Regions from separate parts of the Sporolactobacillus pectinivorans genome, predicted to be linked through region 3. Evidence: predicted binding sites of a transcription regulator. Region 3 holds the regulator's gene; each other region holds the start of a gene.
What was found. Region 3 encodes CtsR, which represses protease genes until heat stress. Its sites were predicted from a motif close to ATGGTCAATAAAGGTCAAACA; they were not measured.
Positions count from the first base shown of each region.

Region 1: a site for CtsR is predicted at 1,058-1,078, ahead of clpP (ATP-dependent Clp endopeptidase proteolytic subunit ClpP). Genes of this name have one in related genera too.
Region 2: a site for CtsR is predicted at 1,450-1,470, ahead of COP04_RS08235 (ATP-dependent Clp protease ATP-binding subunit). Genes of this name have one in related genera too.

Region 1 is NZ_NXGA01000001.1:1,328,479-1,330,723, forward strand. Features, by position in the region: gene COP04_RS06335 (HPr family phosphocarrier protein) at 1-52, shown strand, start outside; gene clpP (ATP-dependent Clp endopeptidase proteolytic subunit ClpP) at 400-993, opposite strand; tRNA gene COP04_RS06345 (tRNA-Arg) at 1,444-1,518, opposite strand; gene COP04_RS06350 (CotD family spore coat protein) at 1,773-2,228, shown strand.
Region 2 is NZ_NXGA01000001.1:1,726,413-1,728,657, reverse strand. Features, by position in the region: gene COP04_RS08235 (ATP-dependent Clp protease ATP-binding subunit) at 1-1,393, opposite strand, end outside; gene COP04_RS08230 (universal stress protein) at 1,641-2,078, opposite strand; partial or broken gene COP04_RS08225 (CDP-glycerol glycerophosphotransferase family protein) at 2,207-2,245, opposite strand, start outside.
Region 3 is NZ_NXGA01000001.1:370,793-373,037, reverse strand. Features, by position in the region: tRNA gene COP04_RS02030 (tRNA-Leu) at 1-20, shown strand, start outside; tRNA gene COP04_RS02025 (tRNA-Arg) at 35-111, shown strand; tRNA gene COP04_RS02020 (tRNA-Pro) at 115-188, shown strand; tRNA gene COP04_RS02015 (tRNA-Ala) at 199-271, shown strand; gene COP04_RS02010 (CtsR family transcriptional regulator) at 544-1,002, shown strand; gene clpC (ATP-dependent protease ATP-binding subunit ClpC) at 1,468-2,245, shown strand, end outside.

The sequences.
Region 1 (2,245 bases), 960 kb from region 3:
TGAAAATGAGGCCATTGCCGTACTTGCGGGACTGATTGAAAAAGCAGGCTGATCATAACATTTTTGTAAGCGCTGTTATTGACGATTGTTTAACGTATAAGCTTTTAACTTAGAAAGTTCATCCGAAGCGGGCAAGTTTAACCGCAAAAGATGAAAGTTAACTCGAAATAAAAATTTAACCGAAACGTAGATCGACCATCCTAAAATAGAAAATCTTTAATCCAATCTGGAAGAGTGAAATGTAATTTATTTTAATCGAGCCTAAATTGATATTAGTAGGGCCCAATCAGTAAAAAATCGGCCTGAGATCTAACGGTTGTGTGAATTTCAAAATTGAACGAAAAAATTTGAATGAAAAAACCCGGAGCGCGTGCCCCGGGTTTTTTTCTTAACACTTTTTTATGCTTTTGATTTTGGTGCGGTCATAATATCGTCAATCAGGCCATACTTTTTTGCTTCTTCTGCAGACATAAAGTTGTCGCGGTCGGTATCGCGTGCAATGACTTCATATGGCTGGCCGGTTCTCTCAGCATAGATATGATTCAGCTTTTCACGGATATAGAGGATACGCTTTGCGTGAATTTCCATATCGGATGCCTGGCCCTGCATTCCGCCGGATGGTTGGTGGATCATGATTTCACTGTTCGGCAGCGCGTAGCGTTTGCCGATTTCCCCGGCCATCAGCAAGAAACTGCCCATCGAGGCAGCCATGCCGATGCAGATGGTCGATACTTTCGGCTTGATAAACTGCATCGTATCATAAATGGCCATACCGGCTGTAATTGAACCGCCCGGGCTGTTAATATAAAGCGAAATATCTTTTTCAGAATCTTCCGCAGCGAGAAAGAGCAGCTGCGCGACAACGGCATTGGCGACATTATCGTCAATTGCCGTTCCCAGCATAATGATTCTGTCTTTCAGTAAGCGGGAATAAATATCGTACGCACGTTCTCCACGGTTTGTCTGCTCAATGACTGTAGGGATTAAAGGCATTGAACCTACCTCCTTTTATTCGTATATGAGTAACTTTTATCTAACCAAGGACAATAATACATTAAAGGTCAATATAGGTCAAATTTTAAGCTATTGAAATCAGGATTAAAAAATTTTTTCGGGTGTTTAAAATGTAATCGCTCGGCAGCGGCTGGTTCGAACACGTTATAGAATTATTTTATGTTTTTCAAAATATACCGCTGATCACGAGTGAACAAGCCAAATGATATTCCAGAAGCAGTCAGGAGTCAGTATCGCGGGTAAAAAGGCTTCATTCTAGGTTATTTTCCAAAAAATGCTGTTAAAATTAAAAATCATGCGCAGATTACCCCGTTGCATGGCTTTTGAGTGTGCATGCCGCCTGAATCATTAAAAAGTAGAGATAGGCAGCAAAAACGCCCGCAGCTTTAAGCTGTGAGCGTATTTTTGCTAAGGCGGCTCGCCGCGTGATGCGCTCGAAGGGATTCGAACCCCCGCCACATGGTACCGGAAACCATTGCTCTATCCAGGCTGAGCTACGAGCGCATATTATTAACTTGCTTGCTTCACTGACATTTGTTTATTTTAAGCGATTGTCGTCCATTTTGCAAGGCTAATTATGGAAACATGTTTTCTTTTTCGGGAAAATCTAAGTGGGCAGTACCATATGAATCTTTTGCTCAAGGCGTTTACCCGCCCAAATTCGGGCTTTGCGAAAAAATTAGGTGTTCTCATTAGTGCAAGGCTATTCCCCAGCTCATAGGTTATTAGTGTACTTAAAATTACGAGGAGGAACAAATATGGAGGTTTCACCTTACTCAAATAAGCCGGTGCCCACAAATCCATACGCACCGACCAGTCAATATCCTAGTATGAAACCGGAACCGAAGATGCCCGCATGGAATCCAGCGAGCACCGGGCCAGTCGCAACAATGACAAAACCGGCAATGAGCCCATGGGGAAAAACATCGGTCGGGGGGATTGGAAAATGTCCTGTTCCTTCGCCGGGACCTTGCCAGACACTTCATTGCCCGCCGCGGCAGGCTGGTGCGATTTACGATCCGCAGAGCGTCAATGTTCAGGACATCTATAAACCGGTCGTTGTTCAGCATATTCACCCGATGCACACCGAGATCAGGACCCATTATGTTTATGAACATCAGCATTATTATCCGCACACACTTTCCCAGACTTGTGATGAAAGGCATTTTGATGTGCAGTGCGGGCGTCCGTGCTTTCCGATGCCGCACTGCTGAGCACCATCCGATAAAAA
Region 2 (2,245 bases), 1.4 Mb from region 3:
TGCGATTGCGCCTGATTGCTCTGGCTACCTTTTCAACGGCTTCTTTCTGGCCGATCACCTTTTCGTTAAGGCGGTCAGCCAAATTACGCATTTTATTCTGTTCGTCGCTTTGCAGTTTGCGAACAGGGATACCAGTCCTTGTTTCAACAATTTGCTGAATCAAATCGGTATCAACCACTGCTTCCTTACCGGTTACAGGAGGTTCAGAACCATTGGATTTAATTTTTTCCAGTTGTTCAAGCTGCTTCTGATAAGCGTGTTCCTGATCACGAAGCCTTGCTGCCTGTTCGAATTGCTCATTCTTAGTCGCTTCCGCCTTTGCGGCCGAAATTTCTTCTATCTTCTTCTTTACACTTTCAGTATCAACCGGTGTCAGGCTGAGATTCATTTTGGATCCTGATTCGTCCATCAGATCGATTGCTTTGTCTGGAAGGAACCGATCCTGAATATAGCGTGAAGACAGTGCGACACAGGCCTTGATGGCGTCATCCGTATAATGGACATGATGATACTTCTCGTATTTCGATTGAAGGCCTTTTAGAATTCTGATCGTCTGATCCTGTGTCGGTTCATTGACAATGACGGGTTGGAAGCGGCGCTCAAGAGCGGCATCCTTTTCGATTTTGCGGTATTCTTTCAAAGTCGTTGCGCCCATGATTTGCAACTCACCTCGGGCGAGCGCCGGTTTCAGAATATTGCCTGCATCCATTGAACCGCCCTCAGCCGAGCCTGCGCCGACAAGCAGATGGACTTCATCGATAAACACAATGACATTTTTGCGTTTTTCAAGTTCTGCCATCATTTGTTTCATGCGCTGTTCAAACTGGCCGCGGATACCCGTTCCGGCGACAAGTGAAGAAACATCTATTAAGTAAATTTCCTTGTTTGCCAGTTTTGCCGGAACTTTGCCCTCTACAATTTTCAGTGCAAGGCCTTCCGCAATCGCCGTCTTGCCGACGCCTGGTTCACCGATCAGCACAGGGTTGTTTTTATTTCTCCGGTTCAATGTTTCGATAACCAGCTGGACTTCTCGGTCTCGGCCAATTACCGGATCAATTTTCCCTTTTCGTGCCTCTTCGGTCAGATTGCGCCCGAGAGACTCGAGCAGACCACCGCGGCGGCCGCCCCTGCCGCCCATTGGCTGGCCTTGTCCGTCGAACGCCATGCCGTTTTCCTGAGCCTTATTTTCTTTTTCAGCATATGAAGGCTGCATAAAACTTCTGAAAAGATCATCAAAAGGTGATCCACCGCCTTGGAAAAAAGACGACATGTTTAAATTATTTTTCATTTTTGAATAGCATTCCTCACATAGATGGAGATGCTTTTGCTGTCCGTTTACGATAACATTCATTTCTATAGATGCCGGATTAATCTTGCATTCGTCACAAAGCATATGCTCATGCCTCCTTATGGATTAACTTATGCCAAAGGCCACAATAATCATCCATTCATTTGACCATCTTTGACCTTGTGATTTTATTATAGTCTGACCTTTTTTGACTTTCAAGTATTTGATCCCAAAAATACAAAACTTTTTTTTACAACCGGTTTCTCTGAGCAGGGTAAAGAAAAATCCCCCGCAAGTTTTCCTAAGCGGAGGATCATTCTCAATATGGGGTACAAGCTCATAGCTGTTAAAATTATTTAACAATCATAACCGGGCAATTAGCCAGATGCAGGACTTTGTTGCTGACACTTCCGAGCATAACCTGACCGAAAGCGCCCATGCCGCGATTTCCCATAACGATCAGATCTTTCTTTGTATCGTTTGCGAAGTCGGTTATTTCCTGCGCGGCAATACCATATAAATGTTTTTTCTTAAATTTTACCTTAGTATGCTCTGACGCTTTCTCAATAATGTCATCGAGCATTTGATTGCCCTCTTTTTCCTCTACTTCCTTCACATCTGCGTCAAGCGACGGGCCAACCATCGAGTAAAAAGGGAAGTATACTGGAGACGGACTAACATAAATCAGAGTGATGTCAACATCTTTCTTTCCTTCGGCAATTGCAACCGCTTCATCAACCGCGCGTAAAGCAGGAGCAGAGCCGTCAACAGGTACAAGAATTTCATACATGCTCACCACCAACCTTCCCTGACATTAATAGTAACAATGAATCATCCCTTACAACTTAACTATACCACTTTTTTAAGCCAGGTAAGCGTTCTATTGTCAGAAAAAAGAAATTTATAGTGAACAATTTTTTACAATTTGATTTTTTTAAAAACGGATTTGACAACTTT
Region 3 (2,245 bases):
GAGTCCGGCCCTCGGCACCACTTATTCTGTTTTTGCGCCCTTAGCTCAATTGGATAGAGCGTCTGACTACGGATCAGAAGGCTGGGGATTCGAGTTCTCTAGGGCGCACCATATCGGGAAGTGGCTCAGCTTGGTAGAGCACCACGTTCGGGACGTGGGGGTCGCAGGTTCAAATCCTGTCTTCCCGATCATTTTTATGGGGCCTTAGCTCAGCTGGGAGAGCGCCTGCTTTGCACGCAGGAGGTCAGGAGTTCGATCCTCCTAGGCTCCATTACATTTACTGTTTCAAGGCTGATAATTTGGAACAAAACATTATTAATGATTGCGCTATTAAAAGGCGGTGTTTTTGTCACTAAAGGCAAAGGCACCGTCTTTTAATGTCTTTTAAATACTATAGGTAAAAATTTGCGGTGAATCATATGAAAACAAGGCTTCCAGAATATTTCTATTATCGACCGCACAAGAGCAGTTGATTATTTATCAAAATTCAGTCATAATTGTGATATAGTCAAAGTTAGTCAAAGTCAGGGAGGAGATGCCCCGATGAGGAACATATCTGATATCATTGAAAAATATATAAAAGAAATACTTAACTCAAGCGACAATATCAGGCTGAAGAGGAGCGAACTTGCTGAAAAGTTTCAGTGCGTACCATCACAGATTAATTACGTGCTTAAAACTCGCTTTTCTATCGAGAGAGGCTATGTGGTCGAGAGTAAAAGGGGCGGCGGCGGATACATTCAGGTCGTCAAGGTTCAACCGGTCACGGATGCTGATTTAATTGATGAAATGATCAATTTAATTGATTACAGACTGACTGAAAATATGGCTGATTCGATTATTATTCATTTGCTTGAGGAGCAGGTGATTAGTGAAAGGGAAGCAAGACTGATGCTGAGCGCGATCGATCATAGTGTTCTTGATGTCGATATACCAATAAGAGACGTGATGCGTGCGAATATTTTAAAAGCAATGCTCCAGTCGCTGACTTATACACGATGACCGTTCATTTTTAAGCGGTGAATGCTGATTGGGGAATGGGTAATGTTTTATATTTACCTTATTGAAATACTGCGTCTATTTTTAGATGCACATCTTTTTTAGAAATGAATAAAGAGGAATTAATCAGACGTCCGGCGAAATAATAATTTAGATCATTGCCTTCAATGAGCGCTTTACGTTAAATGGACTGACAGGCTGCAAGAATTTTTGGACCTGAACAGTTAGCCCCTAATATTATCAGCGGGTGTCATAAGCGGTATGAGTTGAAGATTTTCAGAAGGTTCTCTACAATAGACTGAACAGGGAGAATCATTGACAGAATTCGGCAGTCGATTACTTTATGCCCTGGAAATCGGTAACCGTGAACCTGTCTAAAATGGTTTACCGATAAAATTTCTTTTTTGTGAATGGATTTCTTCGAAAGGCCTGAAAGAAAAGAGAAAGCGACAAAGGGAGGCCACAATTATGATGTTTGGACGATTTACGGAGCGCGCTCAAAAAGTGCTTGCACTTTCTCAGGAAGAGGCCATCAGGCTGGGACACAATAATATAGGCACGGAACATATTTTACTCGGGCTAGTCCGGGAAGGGGACGGAATTGCGGCTAAAGCTCTGCTTGCTCTAAATCTGAGCCCTGAAAAAATTCAGAAGGAAGTTGAAGCGCTGATCGGGCGTGGAACTGAAACGGTTCAGTCCCCACACTATACGCCAAGAGCTAAACGGGTGATAGAGCTGTCTATGGACGAGGCGAGAAAAATCGGCCATTCCTATGTAGGTACCGAGCATATCCTGCTAGGGCTGATTCGTGAAGGCGAAGGTGTGGCTGCACGGGTTCTGAATAATCTCGGTGTCAGCCTGAACAAGGCCAGGCAGCAGGTACTTCAGTTGCTGGGAAGTCATGAAGCAACTGCCGGCGGCGTTCAGGGAAGAAATACTGCTCATGCCAGCACGCCGACTCTTGATAGTCTGGCACGTGATCTGACTGCGATGGCCGGAGAAGGAAGCCTTGATCCGGTGATTGGCAGAAGCAAAGAAATTGAGCGTGTGATTGAAGTACTTAGCCGCCGGACAAAGAACAATCCGGTTCTGATCGGTGAGCCGGGTGTAGGGAAAACTGCAGTAGCCGAAGGGCTGGCACAGGAAATTGTCAATAACGAAGTTCCGGAAATTCTGCGCGACAAGCGCGTTATGACTCTGGATATGGGCACGGTTGTCGCGGGTACGAAATACCGCGGTGAATTTG